2 regions of the Arthrobacter rhombi genome follow, and region 2 is predicted to be linked to the other one. Evidence: riboswitches for the same ligand, from Rfam matches in the RefSeq annotation. Region 2 holds a riboswitch; the other holds the start of a gene.
What was found. Region 2 has a riboswitch for thiamine pyrophosphate ahead of ABD088_RS04470 (ECF transporter S component). Riboswitches for the same ligand answer to the same signal wherever they lie in the genome.

Region 1: another riboswitch for thiamine pyrophosphate. It lies ahead of thiM (hydroxyethylthiazole kinase); the one in region 2 lies ahead of ABD088_RS04470 (ECF transporter S component).

The regions. Positions count from the first base shown of each region.
Region 1 covers NZ_BAAAIV010000025.1:33,272-37,677, forward strand. The annotation lists gene ABD088_RS15835 (glycine betaine ABC transporter substrate-binding protein) at 1-322, shown strand, start outside; gene ABD088_RS15840 (aldehyde dehydrogenase family protein) at 411-1,841, opposite strand; TPP riboswitch at 1,920-2,021, shown strand; gene thiM (hydroxyethylthiazole kinase) at 2,013-2,834, shown strand; gene thiE (thiamine phosphate synthase) at 2,831-3,502, shown strand; gene thiD (bifunctional hydroxymethylpyrimidine kinase/phosphomethylpyrimidine kinase) at 3,499-4,406, shown strand, end outside.
Region 2 covers NZ_BAAAIV010000004.1:419,686-424,091, reverse strand. The annotation lists gene ABD088_RS04495 (Na+/H+ antiporter subunit D) at 1-862, shown strand, start outside; gene ABD088_RS04490 (Na+/H+ antiporter subunit E) at 904-1,527, shown strand; gene ABD088_RS04485 (MrpF/PhaF family protein) at 1,524-1,790, shown strand; gene mnhG (monovalent cation/H(+) antiporter subunit G) at 1,787-2,185, shown strand; gene ABD088_RS04475 (DUF4235 domain-containing protein) at 2,193-2,462, opposite strand; TPP riboswitch at 2,531-2,657, shown strand; gene ABD088_RS04470 (ECF transporter S component) at 2,710-3,330, shown strand; gene ABD088_RS04465 (ATP-binding cassette domain-containing protein) at 3,335-4,406, shown strand, end outside.

The DNA.
Region 1 (4,406 bases), on a different contig from region 2:
GGCCACCAAGGCCGGCGACAACATCGTCGTCACCCTGTGGCGTCCGCACTGGGCGTACGACGAGTTCCCGATCAAGGACCTCAAGGACCCCAAGGGAGCCATGGGCAAGGCCGAGAACATCACGTCCTACGGCAACAAGGACTTCAAGAAGAACTACCCTGGCCTCTCGAAGTGGCTGGACGACTTCAAGATGGACGATGAGCACCTGTTCTCCCTGGAGAACGCCATGTTCAACGGCGCGGAAACGGACAATTACGGTCCGGTCGTTGACAAGTGGATCTCGGAGAACCAGGAATACGTCGACGCCATGACCAAGAAGTAGCCAGCATCGACGGTCGGCGTCCCACACCGACTTCGATCGAGGACCCGGTGCGCATCCATGGGCACCGGGTCCTCGTGCGTCCGGGCGGTCAGCCCATCGAGCGCATGATCCGGCGCTTCGCCCACCCGAACGGCGGATAGATGGCGCGCAGGGTATCGATCATCGCGGTCTTCGAGAGCACGGGGCGTTGTTGGCTGAAGGTGTCGAATCCCGATTTGCCGTGGTAGTTGCCCATGCCCGATGCCCCGACTCCGCCGAAGGGCAGGTCGGGGACGGCGAGGTGCATGTTGCACACGTTGTGTCCGATTCCCCCGGCACGCACCTGGTCCTCGAAGGCGGTATGCAACCGGGGACGTTCGCTGAAAAGATAGGCAGCCAGCGGCGAGGGCCGTGAGTTGATGAACCGCACCGCGTCGTCGAACCGGTCCACGCGGATGATCGGCAGCACCGGCCCAAAAATCTCCTCCGTCATCACCGCGGACGCCGGGTCCACGTCGGCCAACACCGTGGGTTCGACGTAACGGGTGGCCGGGTCGTTTGAGCCACCGCAGACCACCCGCCCCTGCTGCTGGTAGGCGGCGACCCGGGCAAAGTGTCCGGAGTTGATGATCCGCCCATAATCGCGGCTGGATGAGGGGTCCTTGCCGTAGAACGAGGCGATCACCGGTGGCAGGTGCTTCTCGAGCTCCTGCGCCGCATGCTCGCCCACCGCCAGCACGTAGTCCGGCGCCACGCAGGTCTGTCCGGCGTTCATGAACTTCCCGTGGGCGATCCGCCGCGCGATGGCCGCGAAATTCCCGTCGCAGACGACGGCGGGGCTCTTGCCACCGAGTTCCAGGGTCACCGGGGTGAGGTGCTCGGCAGCCGCGTGGGCGACGATCCGCCCAACCCGCTCCCCACCGGTGTAGAAGATATGGTCCCAGTGCTGCCCGAGCAGCTCCGTCGTCGTCTCGGCAGCCCCCTCCACGACCGCCACGGCCCGGCGGTCCAGGTAGGACGGCACCAGGCGGGCCAGCAGCGCCGAGGTCGCCGGGGCCAGCTCGGAGGGTTTGAGCACCACGGTGTTCCCCGCGGCCAGGGCACCCACCAGCGGGCCCAGCAGCAGCAGGACGGGGTAGTTCCAGGGGGCGATGACCAACACCATGCCCAGCGGCCGGGCCTGGATGCGGGCGGTCGCGGGCTGCAGCGACACGGGAACCCTCACGTGCCGGTCGGCGACCCAATCACCCACATGCAGTTGCGCGTGGTCGATCTCCGCCTTGACCCGATCCAGTTCCGTCAGACGGGACTCGGCAGCGGGTTTGCCCAGGTCGGTGGTCAGAGCCTGGCACAGCGCCTCGTCGTTGTCCTCGAGCAGCCGTTCAAGCGCCTTGAGTTGCGCGGCCCGGAAGCGACGCGGATGGGCCAGCCGCGAGTCGGTGGCGTCGCGCAATCGCCGGGCCACGTCAACCGGCCGCTCGGCCGGGCGCGCTGGCTCCCCGGGGACGGTGGTTGATGCGGTGCGTCGGTTCTTGGCCATGGGTACGACAATATCGCCCGGCGGAGGTGATCCGGGTCACGAAGTTGGCCCGTGACGCAAGCCCCCGGTAGGCTCGCGCACATTGACACGGGGTGTCCGCCTGACCAGAGCGGACTGAGAACACACCCGCCAACACCTGATCTAGTTAGTACTAGCGGAGGGATGTCGCCCATGCATGCGCATGCGCCCACCAATACCCATACACCGGCCGATCTGGGCCGCGTCCTCGAGAAGCTGCGCACCACGGCACCGCTGGTGCAGTGCCTGACCAACGCCGTCGTCACGAACTTCACCGCCAATGTCCTGTTGGCCGCCGGGGCCTCCCCGGCAATGGTGGACGTGCCCGGTGAAGCCGCTGCATTCGCCGGCGTCGCCTCGGCGGTGCTCATCAACCTGGGCACCCCGCATGCGGAACAGCGCCGCGCCATGTTGCAGGCGGCCCGGAGTGCCCGTGCGGCCGGGACCCCGTGGGTCCTGGACCCGGTGGCCGTGGGCGGGCTGGAGTTGCGGACCCGGTTCGCCGCGAAGCTGTTGGCCGAACAACCCACCGTCATCCGCGGCAACGCCTCGGAGATCCTGGCCCTGGCCGGTTCCGGGGCCGGGGGCCGTGGTGTCGATGCCACGCACGACGTCGAGGCGGCCCTGGTGCCCGCCTCCCATCTCGCGGCGGCCACCCCGTCCATCGTGGCCGTCTCCGGTCCGCAGGACCTGGTCACCGACTCCTCACGCAGTGTCCGCATCCACGGCGGGGACGCCCTGCTCACGCGCATTACCGGGGGCGGCTGCGCCCTGGGCGCGCTCGTGGCGGCGGCCGTCGCCGCGAACGACGACGATGCCCTGTTGGGAACCGTCGCCGCCCATGCGCTGTACTCGGTGGCCGCCGAACGCGCGGCCACCACGGCCTCCGGGCCGGGATCCTTCGCCGTCGGGTTCCTCGATGCACTGGCCTCCATCGGGCCCGATGACCTGGCCGCCCAGGCGGTGATCGCATGACCACGTCCACCCCCGCCTCCGGGATCTACCTCGTCGCCGACGCCGCCAGCACCGCCGGCCGGCCGCTGGCCGACATCGTGGCCGCAGCCGTCGCCTCCGGCATCACCACCATCCAACTGCGCTGCAAGGACCTTTCCGCCCGGGACTTCCTGGCCGAGGTCGCCGCCTGCGCCGCACACACCGCGGGTCGGGCCCTGTTGCTGGTCAACGACCGCGTCGATGTCTACCTGGCCGCCCGGTCTGCCGGGATCACGGTGGACGGCGTCCACATCGGGCAAAAGGACCTCCCGGCCGACGCCGTCCGCGACCTCATCGGCCCGGAGGCAGTGCTCGGCCTCAGCGCCAGCACCGCTGAACACTTCGCCGCGGTGGCTGCCCTGCCGGCAGGAACCGTGGACTACCTGGGCACCGGGGCCGTGCGACCCACCCCCACCAAGAAGGACCACCCGACCCCGCTCGGCTTCGACGGGTTGGCCCGGCTCATCTCCCGGGCGCCCTTGCCCTGCGTCGCCATCGGCGGTTTGGGCCACGGCGATGCCGCCGGCATCCACGCCGCGGGCGCCGCCGGGATGGCAGTGGTCCGGGCGATCTGTGCAGCGCAGGACCCAGGCATCGCGGCCGCCTCGCTGCGGGCCGAATGGGCCGCAGCGACGGAGGGGGCCCGATGATGCGCACCCGCATCCCCAACGTCCTCTCCATCGCCGGCTCGGACCCCTCGGGCGGGGCAGGCATCCAGGCCGACCTGAAATCGATTGCCGCGTGCGGCGGCTACGGCATGGCTGCCATCACCGCGTTGACCGCCCAGAACACCCGCGGTGTCACCGGCGTCCACACCCCGCCGGCGGCCTTCCTCACCCAACAGCTCGAGGCCATCTCCTCCGATATACGCATCGACGCCGTCAAGATCGGCATGCTGGCCACCACGGAGGTCATCGAGGCAGTCATCGCCTGGCTGGGCACCCAGCCAGGCACCGCCGTCGTGCTGGATCCTGTCCTGGTGTCCACCTCGGGTGACCGGCTCCTGGAGCACGACGCCGAGGCGGCCTTGCGCCGTTTGCTGCCGCTGGCCGATGTGCTCACCCCCAACACCGCGGAGCTCGCCGCCCTGCTCGGCGAGGCCGAGGCCGCACGGTGGGATGCCGTGCGGGAACAGGCAGCCCGGCTGGCGATGCGGTACGACGTGCTGGTGCTGGCCAAGGGCGGGCACCTGGCCGGGGCGGCGTGCCCGGATGCGCTGGTCGGGCGCGACGGTGTGATCGCCGAGGTTTCCGCGGAGCGGGTCGATACCCCGAACACCCACGGCACCGGCTGCTCGCTCTCCTCGGCGCTGGCCACACTGCGGGCCAGGTGCGGGTCCTGGGGCGATGCACTCAAACTGGCGCGGGACTGGCTCCAGGATGCCCTGCTGGCCTCCGACGAGCTCGACGTCGGCGGTGGCCACGGTCCGGTCAACCACTTCGGGGCGCTCTGGGCCGGACGGCGGGCCCCGTCGACCGAGGCGCTGCTGACCACCTGGTGGGAGGGGATTGCCGGGTGGCGGTCGGGCATCGATTCCCTGGAGTTCATCCGTGG
Region 2 (4,406 bases):
CCTGCTGACCAAGGTCGGCGTCTACGCGATGATCCGCACCGAGACGCTGCTCTTCCCCGGAGACCGGCTCAACACCGCCCTGATGGTCGTGGCCCTGCTGACCATGCTCGTGGGGATCCTCGGCGCCCTCGCGCAGGCGGACTTCAAGCGCATGCTCTCCTTCACGCTCACCAGCCACATCGGCTACATGGTCTTCGGCCTGGCCACGGGCAGCGTCGTCGCGCTCGCCGCCACCGTCTACTACGTGGCCCACCACATCATCGTGCAGACCTCGCTGTTCCTGGTCGCCGGCCTCATGGAACGCCGGGGCGGGACCACCAACGTGGACCGGCTCGGCTCCCTGGCCAAGCTCTCACCGGTGCTGGCGGTGCTGTTCTTCGTCCCGGCCATGAACCTGGCGGGCATCCCGCCGTTCTCCGGCTTCCTGGGCAAGCTGGGGCTGCTGCGTGGCGGCGTCGACCTCGGCACCCCGCTGGCCTGGGTGCTGCTCGCCGGGGCCCTGGTCACCTCGTTGCTGACCCTGTTGGCCGTGGCCCGCGTCTGGAACCGCGCCTTCTGGCGCCGCGCCGACGACGCGGAGGACCCGGACCCGATCCTCCTCATCCCCTCCGGCCCGGCGACCTCCTCCGGTGCCGGAGCGGTGGCCACCGCTCCCGCCAAGCGGGCGGCCGCCCAGGACGACCGTGACCTGCTGCCCCGGACCATGGTCTACTCGACCGGTGCCCTGGTGCTGCTGGGTGTTTCCCTGACGATCTTCGCTGGCCCGTTGTTCGATCTCGCGGACCGGTCGGCCCAGCAGATGATGGAGCGCACCCCCTACATCGAGGCCGTCCTGGGCTCCCACGCAGGAGGAGGCTCGTGAGCCCGCACCGACACCACGTCCGCCCGGCACGGCCCTCCGAGCTGCTCACCGGTTCCCGCGGAGCCCGCGCCAGGGCACGACGACGGCGGGCCAGGTTCTGGATCGAGCTGCCCCTGACACTGTGGATGGTGGTGGTCTGGGGCGCCCTCTGGCAGGACTTCAGTGCAGGGAACCTCGTCTTCGGGTTCCTGGTCTCGCTGGCCATCGTCGCCACCTTCAAGCTGCCCCCGGTCGAGCTGAGCGGGCGGTTCAACGTCTGGCAGGCCTTCCTGTTCGCCCTGCGGTTCCTGTGGCAGGTCGTCAAGGCCAGCATCCACGTCATGTTCATCGCCGTCGTCCGCGGTCCCGCGGTGCGCAACGCGGTGGTGGGCATCCGCATGCGCAGCCACGAGGACCTCATGGCCACCGCGCTGGGACATGTGCTGACCCTCATTCCCGGATCGTTCGTCGTCGAGGTCGACCGGACCACCTCGACGCTCTACCTGCACGTGCTGGACGTCAACGACGAGGCGCAGGCCGAGGCATTCCGCCAAGAGGTGCGGGACATCGAGGCGGCGCTGATCCGTGTCATGGGCAGCCGGGACGAACTGGTGGCACTGCGCTCCGAAGGCGCCTCCCCGGACACCGCCGACGCCCCCACGCCGCGGACGGAAGGAAAAGCATGATCATCATCGCCGCCTGGATTTCCGGCGTCGCCCTGGCCATCGGCGGGGTCATGGCCCTGGTCCGGCTGGCCCGTGGCCCCTCCATCCTGGACCGGACCCTGGCCCTGGACGTCCTGCTGGTCATCATCATGTGCGGGCTCTGCCTCGACATGGCGGTGAACCGGCACCTGAACCACATCGTCTTCATCGTGGTCGGCTGCCTGGTGGCCTTCATCGGGTCGGTGACGATCGCCCGCTACGTCACTGATCGGAGGACCCCATGATCGCCGTCGCCTGGGTGGATGGGGGGACGGTCGACACCGTCCTGGACTGGATCACCGCCATCTGCATGGTCGGTGGGGCCCTGATGTCGGTGGCCGCCGGCATCGGCCTGCTGCGCTTCCCCGACCTGTTCTCGCGCATGCATGCCGCCACGAAGCCCCAGGTGCTCGGGTTGTTCCTGCTGCTGCTCGCCGTCGCCCTGCAGATCAGGGCCTGGGCCGCCGTCCCGGTGCTGGTGCTCGCCTGGTTGTTCCAGCTGCTCACCGCACCGGTCACCGCCCACATGGTGGGGCGCGCCGCCTACCGGACGAAGCACCTTAAAGCAGACACGCTGGTCCTCGATGACCTCAATGAAGTGGTCTCCGAGGCCCAGCGTCGTCTGGACGAAGGCAGGTAACGGGTCCTTAGACCTCGTCCACCGTCTTGTTGAAGTGGCGGATCGTCCGCTGGGTCCCACGATTGGTCAGGACCTGGATCACCGCCGCCACGACGGCAGAGGTGACCGCGAAGCCCAGTGCATGACGCATGCTGGCCTCGGCCTGCGCCTCATGGTCACCCGGCTTCGGGGGCTTCTGCCCGGTGGCCTTGGTCCAGACGGTGTCCACGAGCTTGCCGCCAATGAACCCGGCCCCGATCGACACGATCGAACCGAAGACTTTCAGTAATACGTTCACGAACGATTCTCCCGTCGGTAGGTGATTACCCGCCCAGCATAACGCGCTGTAGACTGGCCGCACTGAATCACCTACGACAGGGGAGCGTCTCCATCCGGCCCAGGCCGGCTCCGAGGACGCTGAGAGTGCGGATCGCCGCAGACCCTCGAACCTGCTCCGGCTCGTACCGGCGAAGGGAGTCGAGAATCTCAGGACGCGCGGGCCCCGCGACGTCCTCCCCTCCTTGAACAACAAGGAGGAAGACCTCATGAGCAGCACCTTCACTACGGCACCGCCCGCCCGCCCTACCTGGCGCGTGGTGGACATCGTCGTCGCATCCGTCATCGCCGTTGCCTCCGGCGTCATCTTCTGGGGGTGGAACACGGCCCACCACCTGCTGGATTTCGCGTTCCTTGCCTTCCCGCCGTCGTCGGCCCTGCTGGCAGGGATGTGGCTCTTCCCCGCGGTGCTCGGCGCGCTCATCATCCGCAAACCCGGTGCCGCATTGTTCTGCGAAATGGTTGCCGCGGTGGTCTCCTCGTTGTTGGGCTCCGAATACGGGTGGACGGTCTGGGTCTCCGGGCTCGTCCAGGGACTGGGCGCCGAACTGGTGCTCGCCCTGTTCCTCTACCGCCGCTGGTCGCTGCCCGTGGCCCTGCTGGCCGGCCTGTTCACCGGGATCTTCGGTGGAGTCAACGACGCCTTTGTCTTCGCCTGGTTCCCCGACTACACGCAGTTCATGAAGCTGGCCTACGTGGCCTGCATGGCGGTCTCCGGCGTGGTCATCGCCGGGTGGGGCAGCTGGGCGCTCACCCGTGCACTGGCCCGCACCGGAGCGCTGTCGGCCTTGGCCTCGCGGCGGGCGGCCCACGAGCGGATCTCCGGTTGACCCGATGACGCACCACCTGCATGTGCCCCCGGCGGACCCGAGGGGTCTGCGCGGCACCGAACCGGCACTGCCCGGGGTCCGCGGCGCGGCCGTCCGCGCCCGCGGGTGGGGTTTCCAGCATGCAGGACGCGCGCAACCAGCGCTCCAGGGTGTGGAGCTGGACATCACAGCGGGCGAGCGGGTGCTGCTGGTCGGCCCCTCGGGGGCCGGGAAATCGACGCTGCTCCATGCCCTGGCGGGCGTGCTGCACGGCGACGAGGACAACACCACCGCCGGCGAACTGCTCATCGATGGAGTTCCGGCCCATGAGGCCTCCGCCCACACCGGGCTCATGCAGCAGGACCCCGAAACCCAGGTCGTCCAGGCCCGGGTCGGCGACGATGTGGCCTTTGGCGCCGAAAACCTCTGCGTTCCGCCCGCCGAGATCTGGCCGCGGGTGTCCGCGAGCCTGCGGGCCGTCGGCCTGGACCTGCCACTGGACCACCCCACCTCCGCGCTCTCCGGCGGACAGAAGCAACGCCTGGCGCTGGCCGGGATCCTGGCCATGCGCCCCGGACTGGTGCTGCTCGATGAGCCCACGGCCAACCTGGACCCCGACGGCGTGATCGACGTCCGCGACGCCATCGTGGACTCGGTGGCGCACAGCGGGGCGACGATGGTCATCGTGGAGCACCGGCTGGCTGCCTGGGCCGACGCCGTGGACCGGGTCATCGTCCTGGAGCCCGGCGGCGGAGTGGCCTGCCAGGGCACCCCCGCCGAGTTGTTCGCCCCGGGCCCCCTCCGCGACCGACTCATCCGGGCGGGCATCTGGGTTCCCGGCCACACCCCGGAACTCGGCCCGCGGACACCGGAAGCTCCGACGGGCCCGGGGCTGCTGCGCGCCCACGACCTCGCAGTAGCGCGCACCCCGCGCAGCATCCCCGCTGTGACGGGGGTGCAGCTGGAAGTAGCCGCCGGACAGGCGGTGTGCATCACCGGGCCCAACGGGTCCGGGAAATCGACGCTCGCGTTGACCTTGGGCGGACTGCTGCCCGAGCGCTCCGGAACGGTGGAGGCACTGACTGGGCTGGGGAGCA